Regions from separate parts of the Parageobacillus caldoxylosilyticus genome, predicted to be linked through region 1. Evidence: predicted binding sites of a transcription regulator. Region 1 holds the regulator's gene; the other holds the start of a gene.
What was found. The regulator Rex, encoded in region 1, represses fermentation and respiration genes when NADH is low (regulators of the CRP and FNR family bind a similar motif). The targets are predictions, from matches to a motif close to TTGTGAAATATTTCACAA.
Positions count from the first base shown of each region.

Region 1 (11,491 bases):
ATTTTCGTATTTTGATCAATAACATCGGTGTAATCAAACCAAGTCTTGTGAAAAACATCACTACTACCGGCAGCTGAAAGACAATGCCAAACGGCAAGATGAGCTGAAGCAAAAATTCAAAATATTCATTAATACCGATGACTTGATGAATACCCAGGCGTTCCGCCAAATTTTGCATAAAGCGAACGACAAACGGAAATAAAACAAAATACGCAAAACTAACGCCAGCGAAAAAGAGAACAATCGAAATGGGGATATAACTTAAAGTGACCTTTCGCTCTTTTTCATACAATCCCGGACTGACAAACGCCCAAAGTTGATAAAGCAAAACCGGAGCAGTAAGAACAAAGGCAATGACAAAAGCAAACTGAAAATAAATTTTGATCGGATCTGTCAAACGAAACGCATTCATCGTCAATTCTTTTGCTTCATCCGTCCGCTGCAAATATAAAATGACCGGTTCTACAAAAAAGAAGCTTCCTATCAAAGCAATGCCAAAAAAAACAAGAACAATGATAAGCCGTTTTCGCAACTCTCCTAGGTGCTCATACACCGACATTTCTTTATCGTTCATATGTCAACCATCCTAACTCATCATTGGTCGGCTTTTTTTTCATCCTCATCGGCTAATCCTTTCGTCGCATCCTTAAATTCGCGGAGCGATTGACCGAGCGACTTGCCCAATTCCGGAAGTTTTTTTGTTCCAAACAATAATAAAATGACAAGCACGATTAATAAATATTTCACGTTTCATTCTCTCCTTTTATTCAAGCGGGTAGTTTTTCAAAAAATAAACGAGCGACTGCAATTCGACCGCTAAGTCAATATGATGGACGCGAATATGCTTGGGTACGTTTAAGCGCGCTGGTGTAAAATTTAAAATTCCTTTAATTCCTCTTTGGACAAGACGGTCGGTAATCCACTGAGCGACATGGGCCGGCACCGTTAAAATCGCTACTGGAATCCCCTCGTGAAGACGGTCTTCCAATTCATCCAAATGATAGACAGGCACCCCGCCGACTTCTGTACCGACTTTCCTTTCATCTACGTCAAATGCCATCACAATTTTCGTATTATTGTTTTTCGAAAAATTATAATTTAAAAATGCGGTGCCTAAGTTCCCGACTCCAAATAGTGCAACTTCCGTTACCTCATCTTGATCGAGCGTTTTCCGGAAAAATGACAGCAAATAGTTGACATTATATCCGTATCCCTTTTTGCCAAGCGCTCCAAAATAGGAAAAATCGCGGCGGATCGTCGCAGGATCGACTTTGACCGCCTCGCTCAGTTCGGCAGAAGAAACGCGTTGTTTTCCAGAAGCGTGTAAATTTTTTAAAAAACGATAATATAACGGCAAACGTTTGGCCGTTGCTTGCGGAATTTTTGGCTGTTCATTGCTCATTGATGAATCCCCCAGCACTTCTTTTTTCGCGTTGATAATGTCCTGACTTTCCACCTGTTTTCTCTACCAAATAGGTTGGGCCAATAACCATTCCTTTATCTAACGCCTTACACATATCATATACTGTCAGCGCACATACAGAGGCAGCCGTTAGCGCTTCCATCTCCACCCCCGTGCTTCCCTTCGTTTTCACCGTTACGGTAATCAACAATTGATACAACGCTTTTTCTTCTTCGACATGCCAGGCAAACTGAATGTCGACACCTTTTAGCATAAGCGGATGGCACATTGGAATGAGATCGGCTGTTTTTTTCGCTGCCATAATACCTGCCACTTGCGCAACGGCAAGCACATCCCCTTTTTCGATCGCGTGGTTTGTCATTTTTTCATAAATTTCCTTATTTACTGTCACACTTGTTTGCGCGACCGCTATGCGAACCGTATCCTCTTTGTCCGTAATATCGACCATTTTTGCCCGGCCTTGTTCGTTGAAATGGGTAAATGATGACAACATAATCTCCTCCACTTATAAACTATACACTATTTTTCGTCATCTGTCTTTTATCGTTTTATTGCGATAAGAAAGTCACTTACGCTACACTATTATTGTCAAACGCGAGGTGAAAAACAATGATCATTTTACAAGTTAACCAACTGACAAAATATTTTGGCGCTGACCTTATTTTATCGAATATAAAATTAGAAATACAATCAAAAGACCGTATCGCTCTCGTTGGGAGAAACGGAGCCGGGAAATCGACCCTATTAAAGATCATTGCCGGTGAAATGTCTTACGATAGCGGGGAGATTATTAAACCAAAAGAAGTAACAATCGGCTATCTTGCCCAGGACAGCGGGCTTCACTCTTCGTTGTCGATTTGGGAAGAAATGATGACGGTATTCGCCCCGTTAAAGGCGATGGAGAAGCAATTGCGAGCGATGGAAATGCAAATGGGCGATCCCGATTTGCTTGCAGACGTTTCCCGTTATGAAAAACTATTAAAAGACTATGACGCGTTGCAAGAGCGCTATAAAGAACAAGGTGGTTACCAATACGAAGCTGATATTCGCTCCATTTTACACGGTTTGCAGTTTTCTAAGTACGATTATATGACGACTCCTGTCCAATCGCTAAGCGGCGGACAACGAACGCGGCTGGCGCTCGGAAAATTGCTGTTAATGAAGCCCGATTTGCTTATTTTGGACGAGCCGACCAACCATTTAGACCTCGAAACATTAACATGGTTGGAGCAATATTTACAAACGTATCCTGGCGCTATTTTAATTGTATCGCATGACCGCTATTTTCTCGATAAAGTAGTCACCCAAGTATACGAACTGTCACGTGCAACATTAAAGCGGTATAGCGGCAATTACAGCCGTTACCTAGAGCAACGGGCGGAGGAATACGAACGGGAACGAAAACTATATGAAAAACAGCAAGAAGAAATTGCAAAGCTGCAAGATTTTATTCAGCGCAATATTGCCCGCGCTTCGACAACCAAGCGCGCGCAAAGCAGAAGAAAACGGCTCGAAAAAATGGAAAGAATGGAGAAGCCGATCGGGGACGAAAAAGCTGCCTCGTTTTCCTTCGAAATCGAGCGGCAAAGCGGCAATGACGTGTTAATCGCTGAAGATGTCGCAGTAGGATACGATGCGGATCAGCCAATTTTTCGCAATGTCCGCTTTCGCATCACGCGCGGGGAAAGCGTCGCTTTGATTGGACCGAACGGAATCGGCAAATCCACGTTGCTAAAAGCGATTGTCAATAAACTCCCGCTACAAGCAGGGCATTTCCGCTACGGCTCGAACGTACAAATCGGCTACTATGACCAAAACCAGGCCGACTTGTCCTCAAATAAGCGCGTGCTCGATGAACTTTGGGATGAATTCCCTGACAAAACGGAAAAAGAAATCCGCACCGTGCTCGGAAACTTCTTATTCTCTGGGGATGATGTGCTAAAGCATGTATCGGAGCTAAGCGGCGGGGAAAAAGCAAGACTGGCGCTTGCCAAATTGATGATGCAAAAAGCGAACTTCCTTGTTTTAGACGAACCGACCAACCATCTTGATTTAGACAGCAAAGAGGTGCTCGAGAACGCCTTAATTGAATACCCTGGAACGATTTTATTCGTCTCTCATGACCGCTACTTTATCAATCGCATCGCCACGAAAATATACGAACTTTCTAGTGATGGAATTACCGAATATTTAGGTGACTATGACTACTATATCGCCAAAAAAGAAGAAATGCTGGAACTCGAACGTCTCGCTGCTGCGGAGCAGCGGCAAACCAATGCGAACCTTCCTGATGGAGAATCAACGAAAAAATTGAATTATGAACAAGAAAAAGAAGCAAAAAAACTAGAGCGGCAGCGCAAGCGCCGCATTGAAGAAATCGAAGCGGAAATTAGCGAATTAGAACAACAAATTGCGCACGTGGAAGAACAATTATGCGATCCTGACATTTACCAAGATCATGAAAAAGTGCAACAGCTGACAAAAGAGAACGAGGAAATGAAACAAAAACTGGATCTATTATTAGTGGAATGGGAAGAACTTCATACACTAAAATAACAAAATACACAAACATCCACCCGTTATGAACAGGTGGATGTTTTTTTAGTTAATCACATACCCACAAACTTATCCCCAATTTTATTCCCGTTATTCAAGTTATTCACCGGTTTTTCCACATTATCCACAAAAAATAGAGGGGTTATGCAAAAAAAACTGTGATTATTTCTTCCCTGATATCATAGAGATTTTTTTATTTTTCCACAATATCCACAACTTGTGGATAAATATATGCACAACCTTTATTTTTTTAATAAAAAAACGGACTTCTTCCAAGAATAAATCCTGAAAAAAAGCCCGTATCATTCCCCTTATTCTAACTCCAGGCCTGGGTTTGCATTTAATGCCATATCCGCCCGTTTTCCTTGCATATACAATACGGTTCCGGCCGCCGCGATCATTGCCGCATTATCAGTGCATAATGATAACGGCGGTATCACCAGCTCAACGTTGTCTAATTTCGCCATTTGCTTTTGTAATTCTGTCCTTAATCCTCGATTAGCGGCGACCCCGCCTGCAAGCAACACTTGACGAACATGATATTCTTTTGCCGCCTGGATCGTTTTGGTCACCAGCACATCGATGACGCTGGCCTGAAAGCTGGCTGCCATATCTTTTGGATCTATTTCTTCACCGCGCTGTTTGGCGTTATGCAGCGTATTTAATACGGCCGATTTCAAACCGCTGAAGCTGAAATCATACGATCCTTCTTCGAGCCAGGCCCGTGGCAAATCGATTGTTGCCTTTCCTTCCTGGGCAAGACGGTCAATATGCGGCCCGCCTGGATAAGGAAGGTTTAACGCTCTCGCCACTTTATCATATGCTTCTCCTGCCGCGTCATCCCGCGTTTCGCCAATCACTTGAAACTTTCCATGTTTCTCCATATAGACGAGTTCCGTATGTCCACCAGAAACAACAAGAGACAACAACGGAAATTTCATCTCAGCAACAAGACGGTTGGCGTAAATATGTCCTGCGATATGATGAACGCCGACTAGAGGAATATTATAGGCAAACGATAACGCTTTTGCCGCGTTGACCCCGATTAACAGCGCACCGACTAATCCTGGGCCTTGTGTTACCGCAATCGCGCTTAACTGTGAAAAAGAAACGCCCGCCTTATTCATCGCTTCTTCAATCACAAACGTAATCTGCTCGACATGATGGCGCGATGCGATTTCCGGCACGACGCCGCCGAATCGTTTATGACTTTCCATTTGCGAGGCGACGATATTGGATAAAATTTCTTTGCCGTTTTTCACTACTGCCGCTGCTGTTTCATCGCAGCTCGTTTCAATTCCAAGCACATATATGTCATGATTCATGATAAATTCACCCACATTACTAGCGCATCTTCTAAATTATCTGGATAATACTGTCTACGAATGCCACCATTGCGAAATCCTAATTTTCGATATAACGATTGGGCGACATGATTAGAAACACGAACTTCCAACGTCATCGTTACAGCCCCTAGCTGTTTGGCCGTTTCCATCAATTTGCGCATGAGCGCTTCTCCTAATTTTTTGCCGCGAAATTCCGGCAATACCGCTACATTCGTAATATGCGCCTCATCGATCACTACCCACATCCCGCCATAACCGATAACGCGGCCGCGATGCACCATGACAATATATTTGGCATAGCGATTGTGAACAAGTTCATTATAAAACGCTTCCCTGCTCCAAGGAGTAGTAAACGAGGCACGCTCTACTTGCAACACAGCATCAATATCATTTAACGTCATGGATCGAAATTGAATATCCATCCCCATGTTTATTTTCCCCTTCTTGTTTGGCAAGCCATTTGGCTTCTGCTTCGGCCAAACGAATGTAATTCGGTACGAATGCATGTGCATCTTCCCGCTCTTTTTTCTTTCCAAGGAACGCTAGTTCGCTTGGCCGCGGCAATTGTAATGCAGCGGGAGCAAAATGGGAGTATTCGCCCAAGTGCCGCTGAAAAATATTTTTATATAGAGCAACATCTGTCCCGATAAACAGCACCGCTTCTTTTCTTGCTTTTAGCTCGCTAGCCCATTCTTCCGCCAGCACAATTCGATCATGTTTTATACATTCGAGTTCTGTCCCATTGTAACGGTATAATCCGGTGTAAATTTGCCCTCTTCGAGCATCAAAGAACGGAGAAATGGCACCCGAAAAATACCGGCCATTAGCCGCCAGCACCTCTAAACTAGATACCCCGACGATTGGAATGTTTAAGGACCATGCTAGCGTTTTCGCAATCGTCACACCGATGCGTACCCCTGTATATGAACCTGGTCCTCTTGCGACAGCGATTAAATCAAGCTCCTGTGGAGTAACGCCACAATGTTTCATCAATGATTGGACCGCAGGCATAACACGCGTAGAATGGTCTTTCTTGATGTTGGTTGTTATTTCTCCTTTTACGACGTCATCCTCCACTAACGCAATTCCCATTACGACATTGGATGTATCAATCGCCAATATTTTCATGCTTCCAAAATCTCCTTACATAACTGTTCATACCATTCTCCCATTGGTTCCATTACTAATTTACGCTGATGATCTCCATGATGAAACAAATAAATGTTTAATCTTTCTTTTGGTAATTGCGTCTTGATAAGGTGTGCCCATTCAATAACAGTGACTCCATCTCCTTCAAAGTATTCATCAAAGCCAAGGTCCTCCATCTCATCCTCTAGACGGTACACATCCATATGATAAAGAGGAAGGCGCCCTTGATATTCTTTTACGATCGTAAAGGTAGGACTATTAATCGTTTTTTCAATTCCCAGTCCTTTTGCCAATCCTTTTGTAAAAGTCGTCTTTCCTGCCCCTAAATCTCCTTCTAGCGTAACAACAGATCCTGCTTCTAATTTTTCTCCCAATTTGCGAGCAAGGCTCATCGTTTCTTCCGGGGAATGCATTATCAGCTCATAACGTTTCATTGATTGTCACCTTAACACATTTTATCATGATAATCTTCGCTGTTGAAATTTTACCATATTTCCGCCATGTGTTACCACTGTTCATGATATAAAGGAAAGATAGCGGCTGCCTTATTATCAAAAGAAGGATGTTTCCACACCAGTTTGCGGTTAGGGAAAAGGGGAAGCAGACATTGTATGCACATAAAAATAAAAAAACCTTAGGAAATCTTATATTTCCTAAGGCAAACGGATTGCGGGGGCAGGATTTGAACCTGCGACCTTCGGGTTATGAGCCCGACGAGCTACCGGACTGCTCCACCCCGCGACGATAAAAAGAATCATTTAATTTAGAAAGATTTCATGAAATTCGTTGCCTCTTCCTCAACTAGCTAATTCAAAGATGTCAAATGCGTCGAGGCAACTCATTGAAAAAAAGTAAAGGGAATTTAGGCGTGTTTCACTCCCTGGTATAATAGAAACTGCCTAGCGACGACCTACTCTTGCAGGGGCGCTGGCCCCAACTACCATCGGCGCTGGAGAGCTTAACTTCCGTGTTCGGGATGGGAACGGGTGTTTCCTCTCCGCTATAGTCACTAGGCAAGTAATGGACAAGTTTTATTATAATGGAACTATACTCATTGTCAAGAGGTTTTCATTCCTTCAAAACTAGATAACCGTCTGCTTGGAAGAAGCCAAGCGCCTCCGCTTTTCGCGCTGTCTAGCTTCGGACGCCATCGGCTCGCGACGCTTCGGTCCCGTTGCGGCGGCAACAGCCTCCTCACGGGCCCTCCAGCGCGTATCGCCGATAGGCGGGCGTCCTCCGCTTTTCTGATTGGTTAAGTCCTCGATCGATTAGTATCCGTCAGCTCCACGTGTCGCCACGCTTCCACCTCGGACCTATCGACCTCGTCATCTTCGAGGGATCTTACTCGCTTGACGCGATGGGAAATCTCATCTTGAGGGGGGCTTCACGCTTAGATGCTTTCAGCGCTTATCCCTTCCGCACATAGCTACCCAGCGGTGCCCCTGGCGGGACAACTGGTACACCAGCGGTGCGTCCATCCCGGTCCTCTCGTACTAAGGACAGCTCCTCTCAAATTTCCTGCGCCCGCGACGGATAGGGACCGAACTGTCTCACGACGTTCTGAACCCAGCTCGCGTACCGCTTTAATGGGCGAACAGCCCAACCCTTGGGACCGACTACAGCCCCAGGATGCGATGAGCCGACATCGAGGTGCCAAACCTCCCCGTCGATGTGGACTCTTGGGGGAGATCAGCCTGTTATCCCCGGGGTAGCTTTTATCCGTTGAGCGATGGCCCTTCCATACGGAACCACCGGATCACTAAGCCCGACTTTCGTCCCTGCTCGACCTGTCCGTCTCGCAGTCAAGCTCCCTTGTGCCTTTGCACTCTCCGAATGATTTCCAACCATTCTGAGGGAACCTTTGGGCGCCTCCGTTACCTTTTGGGAGGCGACCGCCCCAGTCAAACTGCCCACCTGACACTGTCTCCCACCCCGATAAGGGGTGCGGGTTAGAATTTCAATACCGCCAGGGTGGTATCCCACCGGCGCCTCCACCGAAGCTGGCGCTCCGGCTTCCCAGGCTCCCACCTATCCTGTACAAGCGATACCAAAATTCCATATCAGGCTGCAGTAAAGCTCCACGGGGTCTTTCCGTCCTGTCGCGGGTAACCTGCATCTTCACAGGTAGTATGATTTCACCGGGTCTCTCGTTGAGACAGTGCCCAAGTCGTTACACCTTTCGTGCGGGTCGGAACTTACCCGACAAGGAATTTCGCTACCTTAGGACCGTTATAGTTACGGCCGCCGTTTACTGGGGCTTCGGTTCGCACCTTCGCTTTCGCTAAGCGCTCCCCTTAACCTTCCAGCACCGGGCAGGTGTCAGCCCCTATACTTCGCCTTTCGGCTTCGCAGAGACCTGTGTTTTTGATAAACAGTCGCTTGGGCCTTTTCACTGCGGCTCCCTCGGGCTCATCACCCAAGAGAGCACCCCTTCTCCCGAAGTTACGGGGTCATTTTGCCGAGTTCCTTAACGAGAGTTCTCCCGCGCACCTTAGGATTCTCTCCTCGCCTACCTGTGTCGGTTTGCGGTACGGGCACCTCTCACCTCGCTAGAGGCTTTTCTTGGCAGTGTAGGATCGGGGACTTCGGGACCGATGGTCCCTTCGCCATCACGGCTCAGCCTTTATGCCAGACGGATTTGCCTATCCGGCAGCCTAACCGCTTGGACAGGCTATTCCAGCAGCCTGCTCGCCCTACCTTCCTGCGTCCCCCCATCGCTCGAACGGTGAGGAGGTGGTACAGGAATCTCTACCTGTTGCCCATCACCTACGCCTTTCGGCCTCGGCTTAGGTCCCGACTAACCCTGAGCGGACGAACCTTCCTCAGGAACCCTTAGGCTTTCGGTGCAGAGGATTCTCACCTCTGTTTTCGCTACTCACACCGGCATTCTCACTTCTAAGCGCTCCACGAGTCCTTCCGGTCTCGCTTCGACGCACTTAGAACGCTCCCCTACCGATGACCAGCGGTCATCCCACAGCTTCGGTGGCACGTTTAGCCCCGGTACATTTTCGGCGCAGAGTCACTCGACCAGTGAGCTATTACGCACTCTTTAAATGATGGCTGCTTCTAAGCCAACATCCTGGTTGTCTGGGCAACTCCACATCCTTTTCCACTTAACGTGCACTTTGGGACCTTAGCTGGTGATCTGGGCTGTTTCCCTCTCGACCACGGATCTTATCACTCGTAGTCTGACTCCCAAGGATAAGTCGTTGGCATTCGGAGTTTGACTGAGTTCGGTAACCCGATGAGGGCCCCTAGCTCAATCAGTGCTCTACCTCCAAGACTCTTCCCTTGAGGCTAGCCCTAAAGCTATTTCGGGGAGAACCAGCTATCTCCAGGTTCGATTGGCATTTCACCCCTACCCACACCTCATCCCCGCACTTTTCAACGTGCGTGGGTTCGGGCCTCCAGTAGGTGTTACCCTACCTTCACCCTGGACATGGGTAGATCACCTGGTTTCGGGTCTACGACGACGTACTATACGCCCTATTCAGACTCGCTTTCGCTGCGGCTCCGTCTTTTCGACTTAACCTCGCACGCCATCGTAACTCGCCGGTTCATTCTACAAAAGGCACGCCATCACCCATCAACGGGCTCTGACTACTTGTAGGCACACGGTTTCAGGTTCTCTTTCACTCCCCTTCCGGGGTGCTTTTCACCTTTCCCTCACGGTACTGGTTCACTATCGGTCACTAGGGAGTATTTAGCCTTGGGAGATGGTCCTCCCTGCTTCCGACGGGATTCCCCGTGTCCCGCCGTACTCAGGAGCCACTCGGGAGGGAACGAAGTTTCGACTACAGGGCTGTCACCTTCTCTGGCGGGCCTTTCCAGACCGCTTCGTCTACCCCGTTCCTTTGTCACTCCCATGTGAGTGGTCCTACAACCCCAAGAGGCAAGCCTCTTGGTTTGGGCTGTTCCCGTTTCGCTCGCCGCTACTCAGGGAATCGCGTTTGCTTTCTTCTCCTCCGGGTACTAAGATGTTTCAGTTCCCCGGGTGTGCCCTCCATACCCTATGGATTCAGGTATGGATACTGCCCCATTACGGGCAGTGGGTTCCCCCATTCGGACATCTCCGGATCAACGCTTGCTTACAGCTCCCCGAAGCGTTTCGGCGTTTGCCCCGTCCTTCATCGGCTCCTAGTGCCAAGGCATCCACCGTGCGCCCTTTCTAACTTAACCAACATTGCGCTTCTCGGCTTCTTCCTTTCGGTTATCTAGTTTTCAAGGAACCAACTTGTTTCCTGCATCTGCTCATAGACGCAGGCGCAAGGCGACTACTGAGCCTGCTTCCTTGCAGCCTTGTGTCGAGAAATTGAGCTTCCTCGAACCTGCTTGTAGACGCAGACACAAAACCAACGAATAGAGAAGGAACACTAAAATGTATGTTCCCTCAAAACTGAACAAACCCGAAGCGTCCACCTTTCATTTAATGATGTCTAGCTCCAGCGCCTAGCTCTCTTCTGCCAAATAACCTTCCCCCTCGAAGTGCAAGCACTTCTGCGGGTGAAGAACATTTGGCTTCGAGAGCTAATCGCGGCGCTTCCGCTTTTCGTGTCATCCTTAGAAAGGAGGTGATCCAGCCGCACCTTCCGGTACGGCTACCTTGTTACGACTTCACCCCAATCACTTGCCCCACCTTCGGCGGCTGGCTCCCTTGCGGGTTACCTCACCGACTTCGGGTGTTGCAAGCTCTCGTGGTGTGACGGGCGGTGTGTACAAGGCCCGGGAACGTATTCACCGCGGCATGCTGATCCGCGATTACTAGCGATTCCGGCTTCATGCAGGCGAGTTGCAGCCTGCAATCCGAACTGAGAGCGGCTTTTTGGGATTGGCTCCCCCTCGCGGGTTCGCAGCCCTTTGTACCGCCCATTGTAGCACGTGTGTAGCCCAGGTCATAAGGGGCATGATGATTTGACGTCATCCCCACCTTCCTCCGGTTTGTCACCGGCAGTCCCCCTAGAGTGCCCAACTGAATGCTGGCAACTAGGGGCGAGGGTTGCGCTCGTTGCGGGACTTA
Region 1 covers NZ_CP040553.1:1,455,709-1,467,199, forward strand. Annotated here, with positions in the region: gene tatC (twin-arginine translocase subunit TatC) at 1-574, opposite strand, end outside; gene BV455_RS07350 (twin-arginine translocase TatA/TatE family subunit) at 595-747, opposite strand; gene BV455_RS07355 (redox-sensing transcriptional repressor Rex) at 764-1,402, opposite strand; gene moaC (cyclic pyranopterin monophosphate synthase MoaC) at 1,392-1,913, opposite strand; gene BV455_RS07365 (ABC-F family ATP-binding cassette domain-containing protein) at 2,033-3,979, shown strand; gene tsaD (tRNA (adenosine(37)-N6)-threonylcarbamoyltransferase complex transferase subunit TsaD) at 4,291-5,304, opposite strand; gene rimI (ribosomal protein S18-alanine N-acetyltransferase) at 5,301-5,753, opposite strand; gene tsaB (tRNA (adenosine(37)-N6)-threonylcarbamoyltransferase complex dimerization subunit type 1 TsaB) at 5,713-6,453, opposite strand; gene tsaE (tRNA (adenosine(37)-N6)-threonylcarbamoyltransferase complex ATPase subunit type 1 TsaE) at 6,450-6,908, opposite strand; tRNA gene BV455_RS07390 (tRNA-Met) at 7,142-7,215, opposite strand; rRNA gene rrf (5S ribosomal RNA) at 7,372-7,488, opposite strand; gene BV455_RS20665 (hypothetical protein) at 7,532-7,660, opposite strand; rRNA gene BV455_RS07400 (23S ribosomal RNA) at 7,723-10,653, opposite strand; rRNA gene BV455_RS07405 (16S ribosomal RNA) at 11,039-11,491, opposite strand, start outside.

Region 2 (11,491 bases), 1.7 Mb from region 1:
CGTTGTTCTTGTCCGCCGCTTAAGCTCCGCCCCCCTTCCCCTATGATTGTCTCGAATCCATTCGGCAACGATTGAATCATTTCGGCAAGGCCCGCTCTCTCTGCGGCCTTCTCAACTTCTTTGACCGTTGCCTCCGGATGATAAAAACGAATATTGTTAAAAACGGTATCATGAAATATATAAGGGTGTTGGGGAATATACGTTATTTGGCTTTGCCAATTCAACTGGGATAAAGTTGTTAATTTCTTACCGTTTATCTGAAATTCACCTGACGAAGGTGTTAAAAATCCGCTTAATATATCAATCAATGTCGATTTTCCTGCACCACTGGCTCCAATAATTCCAATTTTTTTTGAGCCTGAAACAGAAAATTGGATATCTTGCAAAGCTGGACGATCACTGTCAGCAAAATGTACGCTTACCCCTTTCACAGAAAATGTGCTTGTTGATTGCCAAAGGGGAATAGGATCCTGTTTTTGCTGCAACGATTCCTTATCGAGGATTTCCTGAATCCTTTTACCCGCATTTTTGCCGTCAAGCGTCGCATGGTAATCAGCCCCGACCTCCCTAATTGGCAGGAAGTACTCCGGCGCCAAGATCAGAATCGTCAATGCCGCACGCAACTCCATCTTTCCGTTTATTAAATCTATTCCAAGAAAAACGGCGACGGTCGCTATGGAAAGCATTGTAAAAAAATCCAGTGCAAACGAAGATAAAAAGGCGATACGCAAAGTTCCCATTGTAGCCCGACGATATCTTTCGCTGACTAAGATAATTTGGTTGATGTGCTGCCGGCTTAATCCCAAATATTTGAGGGTTTCCAACCCTCTCAACGAATCGACAAAATGGTTGGACAGCATTTGATAGGATTCATATTGGCGATCGGCCTTTCTTTTTGCCGCCAATCCAAGCAATATCATAAAGGCAATAAGTATCGGAACGGCTAGGGCTAAAATGACAGCAGAGCGGATATTTATAAAAAAGATAAAGATGCAGATCATGGCAGGGATCATTGCCGAATTCATCAATTTCGGAAGAATAAGCTCCAAATAGCGGCGGAATTTCATTATTCCCTCCATAACCAAGGTGACGGTCTGTCCGGAGCCTTCTTCTTTTACAAAACGAGGGCCGAGTTGAAACAGCTTTTGCAGCAATGATTCCCGAAACTCTTTACCCGTTTTGGCCGCAAAATGGTAGGCTATATTTTTTTTCCAAACGGTAAGCAGTTGGCGGACAACTAACGCAAGAAAGAAAATGACCAACTTTTTAAAGACATTGGCAAACGAATCTCCCCCGAAAAGGGAGGAGATTGCGTCTGCCAAAAAATAAGCCTGAATAATAATGATAGCACCTTGGATAGCCGTTAATATCGCCAGCCCAGCTAAAACCGGCTTCATCTCTTTGTAAGAGAACAACGCTTTATCCATCAGTATGTTAAATGCTCCTTGTCAGATACTCGTTTGCGGAATACGTAATAGCTATAAATAGTATATCCTAAAACAAACGGTAAAATAGTTGCCGCTACAATTGTCATTATTTTTAGGGAATATGCCCCGCTGGATGCGTTGTAGACCGTTAAATCAAAAGCTTTGTTCAAGGAACTGACCATCACCCTTGGGAACAGTCCAACGAATATCGATGATACCGTTAACATGATTCCAAGCCCTGTCATGGTGAATGCCATTCCTTCGCGTTTATTGGAAATGAAATAGTATGATAATCCAATAGCAAGCACAATCAATACGACAATAATAAGCTCAAGGATAGGGCGCATCTCAAAAATATCTGTCACAAACGAAGAAAGTCCTACAAAGACGACAAGTGATCCAAAAACGGCCAACACCAATTTTTTCGCCAATGCAGCCGACCGTTGTCTGATCTCTCCTTCTGTTTTTAAAGACAGGAACGTCAAACCATGCAATAAGCACAGCAATGTAATCGTGAAGCCGCCCCAAATGGAATAAATATTAATAACATCCGAGAACCCGGCTTCCATATTCATATCTTCACCGATCGGCATCCCCTTAAGCATGCTTGTAAATAGAACACCTAGAAGGAACGGCGGCAGCAAGCTTCCGAAAAAAATCATCCAGTCCCATGTATTCGTCCAACGCGTGTCTTCAACTTTGCGACGAAATTCAAAAGCAACGCCGCGCCCAATGAGGCCTAGCAAGACTACCAGCATCAATAAGTAATAGCCGCTGAACATCGTTGCATACCAGTTCGGGAATGCCGCAAAAATGGCTCCCGCTCCAGTTATTAGCCATACCTCATTCGCGTCCCAGAAAGGACCGATTGTATTCACCATTACGGTCCTCTCCTTTTGGTCACGGGCAAGGAAACGAGTCGACATTCCTACACCAAAATCAAAACCTTCAAGAAAGAAGAACCCAATAAAGAGTACGGAGATTAAGACAAACCAAATTTCACTCAATTCCATCTTAAACACCTGCCTTATTGAATGGATCTATTGATACCGCTGAATTTACATCTTGATGCTCTACCGGTCCTCGTTTAATTTCACGAACCATCAAATAAACCATCACACCTGCAAGAATCGTGAATATCAACGTGTACATCATGATGGAAAATAATATGGTTCCTGAAGAAACATTTGGTGATACAGCGTCAGCTGTCGTCATCAATCCAAATACCGTCCATGGCTGACGGCCCACTTCAGTCATGACCCATCCGAAAGTGTTTGCCAAAAATGGAAATGAAATAGCAGGAACTAGGATTTTCAAGAACCTACTGCTTTGCAGAAGACGTCCCTTTTTCCACAGATAAAGACCAATCATCGATAATAAGATCATCGCCATGCCAAAGCCAACCATTAAACGGAAGCTCCAATACGTCGTTTTGACTGGAGGGATATAATTCGTACCTTCGCCAACGATTCGATCGTATTTTTTCGCATATTCAGCTTGGAGAGTTTTCATTCCTTTTAAACTGCCTTCAAATTTAGAATAAGATAAATAGCTTAATGCATAAGGAATATTTAGTTCAAACTTATTTTTTTGATTTTTTGTATCAATCCAGGCAAATGCTGACCATGGCGCAGGATCGGGCGTATCTTCCCAAATGCCCTCTGCAGCTGCCATCTTCATCGGCTGTGTTTTCACAAGATATTGTGCTTGTGCATGTCCGCTGAAGGCAGTACCCAAACTGCCGACTAAACCAATAATTAAGGCGATATTCATGGACTTCTTGTAAAATTGAATATGTTTCTTTTTTAATAGGTTATAGGCACTAACACCAGCAACGAAGAACGCTCCGGTACATAATGCACCTGTGATGACATGCGGAAACTCCACCCACAATTGTCCATTCGTTATAAGCGCAAGGAAATCAACCATTTCTGCCCTGCCATTTCTAATTTCATAACCAACAGGCACTTGCATGAAGGAGTTTGCTGTTAAAATCCAAAAACCAGAAAGCATAGTTCCAATCGATACAAGCCAAATGCTTGCCAAGTGCACCTTTTTAGGCAACCGATCCCAGCCAAAAATCCAAAGTCCGATAAAAGTAGATTCCATAAAAAAGGCAAGCAATGCCTCAATGGCGAGGGGTGCCCCGAAGACGTCACCGACAAATCTAGAATAATCCGACCAGTTCATCCCAAATTGGAATTCTTGAATAATTCCTGTTACAACCCCTACGGCAAAGTTAATCAGGAACAAATGTCCCCAGAATTTCGCCATTTTTTTATAAATCTCATTTTTCTTCACTACGTATAACGTTTGCATCAAAGCGATAATAAATGCTAGGCCAATGGTAAGCGGCACAAAGAAGAAGTGGTAGATTGTAGTCAAAGCGAATTGTATCCTTGCCAACATTACTGGATCCATGACATTTCCTCCTTTAAGTATTCCCCAGAATTTGACCTGTGTTGACATCATGTTCATATTTTCACAAAGATGACTATATGTTCAAAACTTCACATAACTATGCACCTTAACCCATGGTATTTCCTCTTTTAGGACTTTCATCAGAACACGGCCTGGGGTGATATCATATTCATAAATTCATAAAATTAAACATTATTAACATGGTAAATGTGAAAATCGCACAAAAAAAACAGTCACCTTCTGAGTGGCGAAAACAGCTTTATTGAATGAGAAACTTACTAATACTATAACAAAAAAACGATCATAAATTCTTTGATAGTTTGACAAATATGTTACAAAATTACGTCGAAATTCGTAAAAGATCTTACTGCATGTAAGATCATGTTCACCATGTTTAGATTAATATGAAAAAACAACGCCCTTAGAGACGTTGTTTTCCTTTTCTTATATATTTTCATTGGGTGTCGTCTCCTTTTTAACCACCGTATACGTTTGACCATTCTTTTCCATCTGTTCCGTCAATTCAATGAGGACGACAGAGTCGGCACCTTCTGGCATCATCGCGCCGGTCATAATGCACGCAGCCGTATTCGCTGTCAGTTTCTTGGTCGGAACTGCACCACATGGGATCGATTCAATAACTTGCAGAGTAACTGACCGTTCGTCGGAGGCCCCTTTTGTATCAGTCGACCGGACGGCAAACCCGTCCATCATCGACCGGCGAAAGTGGGGAAAGTCGTGCGTCGCTACCACATTTTCACCGAGGTATCGGCCAATGCTGTCCGTCAGCTTCACTTTTTCTGTACCAAGTGGGCGAATCCATGATTCAAGACGTTTTTGTGCATCCCAAATGTCAACAATTTCTCGCTGAAATCTCATCTTTCGTCTCCTTCTTTCTGCTAAACTTAAGAAAGGCATGCCCTAATGAACGTCCTTCCCTTTTATAAGGACAAGTGCGTGGGGAAGGACAGGTTGAACGACATCAAAACATTCTTGTACCCCTTTCGAATTTCCTGGAAAGTTTACAATAAGTGTTTCTTTGCGAATACCTGCTACAGAGCGGGAAAGGGAGGCATACTTCTTTTTCGAAAGTGTTTTCATTCGCATCATTTCAGTTAATCCGGGAGCTTCCTTTTCAATCACGGCTTTCGTCGCTTCCGGCGTCACATCTCGAGGTGCAAACCCCGTGCCCCCAGTCGTCAGCACAAGATCACAGCATACCTCATCAACGAAGTGAATGAGTGTTGCCTCAATGACCGGTTGTTCGTCAGGAATAATCTCATATACCGCTACTTCCCCATCAATACGGCGGACAAGCTCACACAAGAGCAACCCGCCCCTATCATCTCGCTCACCGTGGAAGACTCTATCGCTTACTGTTAATACACCGACTTTCCAACCCAATCGTCACTTCTCCTTCCTCTCATCTGTCTTCCCTTACACATAGTCACCGCTTTTGCCCCTGTTTTCCGCACCAAGTAGATGGGGCCGTTTACTTTGCTTTTATCTGCAACTTTGCACATATCCTGAACCTCTACACGACTAAAATCGGCAACTTCTTATGTATTAGTTTGCCTTACTTGTCTGTTTAACCTTTGTACCTAGAAAACTAGTTAGGGCTGGCCGTACCTCATTTGTATCTTTGCCACTCTTCTGGAGTGTCGATGTCTGCCCCCCATAGTGGATTGTCAAAATCGACATATTTTAGTTCAGCTAAATGTTGTTGAATGACTTGTTGTGCACCCTGGTTTCCTTCAATACAAAGCAACTCCGGGAAAATTTCCGCATCAAACAAGACTGGATGACCAGGGACAGATGCATAGCGGGGACGGATAATTTTGATATTTTTTGACTTTGCCATATCATATGTTTCCCTCAACCGCTTAACAACCATAACAGGAATAAACGGTTGATCAGCCAAAAAAATAAATGTTGCTGAAACTTTATCCTGAATAGCTTTCACCCCGGCCTTTAACGAAGACGACAACCCTTCAGCAAAATTTGGATTGTGAATCACAATAGCCGGTAAATCACGGGTATGTTCCTTAAGTAACTCGGTCTGTTCGCCGCCCACTACGACAACTGGTCGGAGTCCCGAGTGTACAGCTGTTTCAACTGCATGTCGAAACAGGGGCTTTCCGTGCAAGTTAAGAAATTGTTTTGGTTGTCCCATTCGTTTAGACATGCCGGCAGCTAAAATAATAGCACCAATATCGTTCATACACTTTTCCCACCAATTAAATAGTATGTGAACTACCCACCACCTGCGCTTCGCTCAGAGGTGAGGGCTTCAAGCGACTGTATGTTTTCGCCGAACAATAAGCAACATACAAGACCCCTTTACGCTTCCTTTCGTTCCGAAGGTGTTCATTCTTCCACAATATTTGTCAATACCACATTAGCATGTTTGCCGATGTTCAAAATGTAATATCTTGGAAGAAAGGATCATTTGGTAGGGCGCTGCAAGTAGAGGCGCCCCCAGCCGTCAAACATGAATTTTTTCTCTACCGTGCAGCGGCTGCCCCGGGCGAGCCGATCGCACTGCGAGTAACTCCAGACACGATGGAAACAGCAACTTCTTCAACCGTTTCTGCACCCACATCCAATCCAACCGGTGCATGAATCGGTGCACTGTTCATGTCGGCGCCAATATTCTGAAACATCTCCCGAGTACGTGACAAGGGACCAAGTATACCTATAAATTTTGGTTTTGCCTGCAGTGCTAGACGTAGTGCAACTTCGTCTCGCATTTGCAAGTGATTCATGATTAGCCACCAGTTCCCCTCCAGTTGTGCTGGATCAATCTCGTCAGGTTCAGCTACCAGGTGTTGGGCCATAGGAAAGCGTTTGACTCCGTTAAATTCTTTGCGTGGATCGAGCACGGTTACACGGAATCCGCATTTGGCAGCGAGCTTCGCCACTGGAACGGCATCGTGACCTGCGCCGCAGATGATCAAATGTTCGTTTGGCCGCATCGTGTCAATGTAAAAACGTCGATTATCGACTATAGCTATCTCCGCTCTCGTACGATTTTCGACACGATCTATCAGCTTCCGCGCGACAGCTTCTGGCAGCTTGTCAATATCGCCGGCGATGGGATTTTTCTCGTCAAATACGACACGGATACCCGTTGGCAATTCAATAGCCAGTGAGATGGCACGATCTTGGGCGATGGCTTCCTGCACCGATCGCCAGAAAGGATCTTCAGAATGAATAGGAAAGATGGCGACTTCCATCGTTCCTTTGCAGCCAATCCCAAGAGACCATAATTCATTTTCACTGAGGTCATAATTTACGAGTCGAGGTTCGCCTTCTTCTATTGCTTTTTCCGCCCATCCATAAAGGTCCGATTCGAGGCAGCCCCCGCTGAGTGTACCAAACATATTACCTGTTTCGGTCATCATCATTTTGGCACCCGGCAGGCGGTACGCGGAGCCTTGTACCTGGGTAATCGTCAATAGAGCATTCATTATTAGTTCTAAAATCTTCGACTCCGTCAAATTAGCAAAGTTATTTTAGTAGTTTAACGGCTGTGGGAAAACAAGAATGATTAGAGATGATGTGAATTTGTATATTATATATCAACATTCTTCTTGATCTTTTTATCAGTTGAGAAAGCTTATGGAGTATAAAGCAGCGATCGTTGGCGTTCGGATGGTATTGGTTCCTCCGAAGAATACTTCCTGCAACTGTCCGATTTGCGGGCATGTTGCCAAAGAAAGCAGATCGTCAAGGGGGCAGTTTTATTGTCGCGCTTGTGGGTATGCTCCCTCCCTGCCAACAACGTGGCTGCGGAAAATATCCGCAGGGCTGCGGTCAACCATCCGAACGCGGCAGCCAATTAGCTAGCTGCAAGCTCACGGCTTAAGCCGTTGGGTAGTTGACATAGTCACGTCTCCTGATAAGAAAGAAGCCAAATAGGCCTCTTCCTTTCGAAAACGGCTCCCGGGAAAGGAAATGTACAAAAGTTAAACTCCTATTTTTTTAAATAGATGGTTGACAAAGGTAGGCAGAACGCAAACTAAGAGGGACAGATCACTAAAGAATCCCCACTTTCACCGACGTTAGCTGGTAAGTGGGGATCATCAAAACCTTCCCGATCGAAAAATCGAATATAAAAGCCAGCAAAACATTAAGGTAGCGACGCAAAAGCCAATCTCGATCGCCGGGATTTTCCACAGCAATGTCGATTGTCTGCCCATCGACGAGCCGATGATGATGCCGACCATAATGATGCTGAAGGAAAGCAAAACGATGCTAAACGATAAGCGGTTGCTGATTTGGTCTAATTTTCTCAATAAAAACTCCAAGTCAGCGATGCCAATCTCCCAGCGCACTTTTCCTTGTTTCATCAGCCTCGTTAATTCTTTTACATTTTTCGGCAAATCCACGAACAGTTCCCCATAATCAGAAAGGCGTTTCCATGCCATTTCCGCTACGTTTTTCGGCCGCATCCTCTCCTTTAGCAACTGGCGGCCAAACGGTTCGGCAATGTCGATCATGCTAAAGTCAGGATCCAGCTTTTCCACGACCCCTTCCATCGTCAACAGCGCCTTCCCTAACAATGTTAAATCGCTCGGGATGCGAATCGAGTGGCGGAATGCAACATGAAGCAAATCCTGAACCGCTTCGCCGAGGCTGATTTGGCTCAACGGAATATGATAATATTTTTCCCGTAATTGCTCGATATCCTGACGCAGCTGTCTTATATCTACTTCATCCGGTACTAAGCCCATATCCCCGATCGCTTTCATGACTCCATCGGTGCTTTGACGCATCAAAGCGATAATGAAGGACGATAAGTGATATTTCATTTCTGGAGTAATTCGCCCTACCATGCCGAAATCAATGAAGGCAATTACGTCACCTGGCAAAGCCAACACATTTCCCGGATGGGGATCGCCATGAAAAAAGCCTGCCATGAAAATTTGCTGGAACATTCCCTTTGCCAGCCGCTTCGCCAGAATTTTTAAGTTATAGCCGCGTTGTTTCAGCCACTCTAGTTCCCCTAGTTTGATGCCTTCCACATATTCCATCGTCAGCACTTTTTTTGTTGAATAGTCCCAAAACACTTTTGGCACATAAATAGCCGAATCGTTTTGAAACTGTTTGGAAAATTTCTCGGCGTTGCGCGCTTCTACGGTGTAATCGAGTTCTAGGCGAAGCGATTTCGATAGTTCGTCCAATATATCACGTATGCGATATTGCGCCGCCCACTCTAAGCGGCGTTCCGCGAGCACGGTCAAATCTTGAAGAATTTCCAAATCCGTTTCAATGATCGCGGCGATATGCGGACGCTGGATTTTCACCGCCACCTTTTCGCCGGAATGAAGGACCGCCCGATGAACTTGTCCGATGGAGGCAGCGGCAAGCGGAGCTTCCTCAAAAGACTGAAAAATATGGTCCAGCTTCCCTCCCAACTCCTCCTCAATAATGCGGCGAACATCGTCAAACGAAAAAGGCGGGACTTGATCTTGCAATTTTTCCAGTTCACGGATAATGCCTTCCGGCAGCAGATCGGGGCGCGTACTGGCCAGCTGTCCTAATTTCACGAAAGTTGGTCCTAATTCCTCAAGCACAAGACGGATGCGCTCACCAATCGTTTTTCCGTTCTTCTCCTTTTTGTCCACACGAAGCCGTTGTGGAAGGGAAAGAAACTGGGAAAAGCCGATTTCCTCGACCACCATTTCAAAGCCATGGCGGAGCAAAGCAACCGCAATATCGCGATAACGGCTCATATGACGCATTCTTTTCCCAATCATCCGTCCATCCCCTTTAATGTCTAGGGGCCATCATGGGCGGCCCCGTTCAATTACTGGTCTTCTTTTTCTTCTAAACGGCGGATTCGTTGCTCTAATTGTTGCAGTTCATCTTTCGTCACCAAATCGAATTTATCGATTACTTGTTTGATCTGTTCGCGCACGATGCGCTGCAATTCTGCTTTTCTTTCTTCTGTTTGCTGCTTCCACTGATCGATAATATCCTTCGATTCTTCGAGCGACAATTCCCCTTTTTTCACCAATTCGTCAATCAGCTTTTCTGCCTGTTCCTTACTCGCTAACGCCAATCCAATTCCAAACGCCAGCCCTTTTTTGAGAATGCTCATAATGGCCGCGACCTCCTTTATGGTTTTGTTTCCATTATGATACCACTTTCACAATCTTGTGTCGAGCTCTTCCATTCGCAAGGAAAATACCCTTCAAGTTTCATTTTCCCATTTTCCTCATATTTCCTCCTATTGGCAGATAAAACAGGAAGTAATCCTAACAACTACTTACAGTAATTGATGCTGTTCGTTAAGATTACCGGCCCCAACTTCCCTGTTTTTGTGTTAGAAAGCCGTACTTGTATTTGAACGCCTTCCAATCCTGCTGTTATACTGTCAAGACGCCCAGCCCATGTTGGATCATCCGTTTCTGGAGTCGGATAAAGCGGGAAACGCCAGCTAATGACATTTGGGATGAATGCAAAACCCTCGAAGCGATCGTAATCTCCAAAAGAGGAAGGCTTAGGCAAGTGAAGAGCATGAATGCTAATACTGGTGCGTGGGGAGCCTGTGATCAATTTTACTTTATACACGAGAGCCGCCCCCATCGCGTTTGGATAGCTGCTGTCTACTGGCTTTAATACTAAGCTGCAAGGAACGGATATAGATGAAGCGGCCTTCGTTTGCACAGGACTGAAAACGGCAGATCCAAATAAGAGTAAAGCCAACACCAATTGTTTCATGAACTTCCCTCCTAGCACATATCATTTTTGTTAGTTTTCCTTTTCGACTGTCTTTTTATGAAACAGCTTTGTCTTCTTTCGAAAGCGCATAGCGGACGAAAGGAAGTGGAATAGTATCATTGGACATTCAATGGAAGGAGGCCAGCCGAAATGACAAAGGAAGAACTCCGTTACGGCGAGGATTATAAATTTATCCCTGCCACTTCGGTCACCAGCGGTGCGAGCGTGGAAGTACGGCCGGATTTATATTGCCATACGATTCAAATCGTCAACATTTGCCTTGTCGGCGATCCTGACAAAAAAGAGTTTGTCCTGGTGGATGCCGGAATGCCAAAATCAGCGGGCGATATCATCGCTGTCACCGAAAAGCGTTTTGGTACCGACAGCCGTCCGCAGGCGATCATCTTAACGCACGGCCATTTTGACCATGTCGGGGCGGTTATAGAGCTTGTGAAATATTGGAACGTTCCTGTTTATGCTCATGAAGCAGAGATGCCTTATTTAACAGGAAAAGCGCGCTATCCGGAGCCAGACCCGTCGGTGGAAGGCGGAATGGTGGCGAAAATGTCAGCGTTTTTCCCAAATGAACCAATCGATTTAGGCAGTCATGTTCAGCCGCTTCCTAGCGACGGCACGGTGCCGCACTTGTCTGATTTCCGTTGGATTCATACGCCTGGGCATACTCCTGGACATGTATCGCTGTTTCGCGACAGAGACCGCGCGCTAATTGCCGGGGATGCGTTTGTCACCGTCCGCCAAGATTCTTTATATAAAGTGTTCACGCAAGAAACGGAAATTAGCGGGCCGCCGCGCTACTATACGACCGACTGGAACGCCGCCCGCGAATCAGTAAGAAAGCTGGCGGCATTGCAGCCAGAAGCGGCTATTACCGGACATGGAGTGCCAGTATCAGG
Region 2 covers NZ_CP040553.1:3,661,255-3,672,745, reverse strand. Annotated here, with positions in the region: gene cydD (thiol reductant ABC exporter subunit CydD) at 1-1,427, opposite strand, end outside; gene cydB (cytochrome d ubiquinol oxidase subunit II) at 1,427-2,440, opposite strand; gene BV455_RS18645 (cytochrome ubiquinol oxidase subunit I) at 2,442-3,848, opposite strand; gene BV455_RS18640 (MoeA family protein) at 4,293-4,727, opposite strand; gene BV455_RS18635 (MogA/MoaB family molybdenum cofactor biosynthesis protein) at 4,770-5,252, opposite strand; gene BV455_RS18630 (nucleotidyltransferase family protein) at 5,479-6,069, opposite strand; gene BV455_RS18625 (XdhC family protein) at 6,353-7,255, opposite strand; partial or broken gene BV455_RS20835 (zinc ribbon domain-containing protein) at 7,470-7,553, shown strand; gene BV455_RS18615 (ABC1 kinase family protein) at 7,934-9,610, opposite strand; gene BV455_RS18610 (phasin family protein) at 9,661-9,954, opposite strand; gene BV455_RS18605 (YoqH family protein) at 10,119-10,577, opposite strand; gene BV455_RS18600 (MBL fold metallo-hydrolase) at 10,728-11,491, shown strand, end outside.
Region 2: a site for Rex is predicted at 3,926-3,943, ahead of BV455_RS18645 (cytochrome ubiquinol oxidase subunit I). Genes of this name have one in related genera too.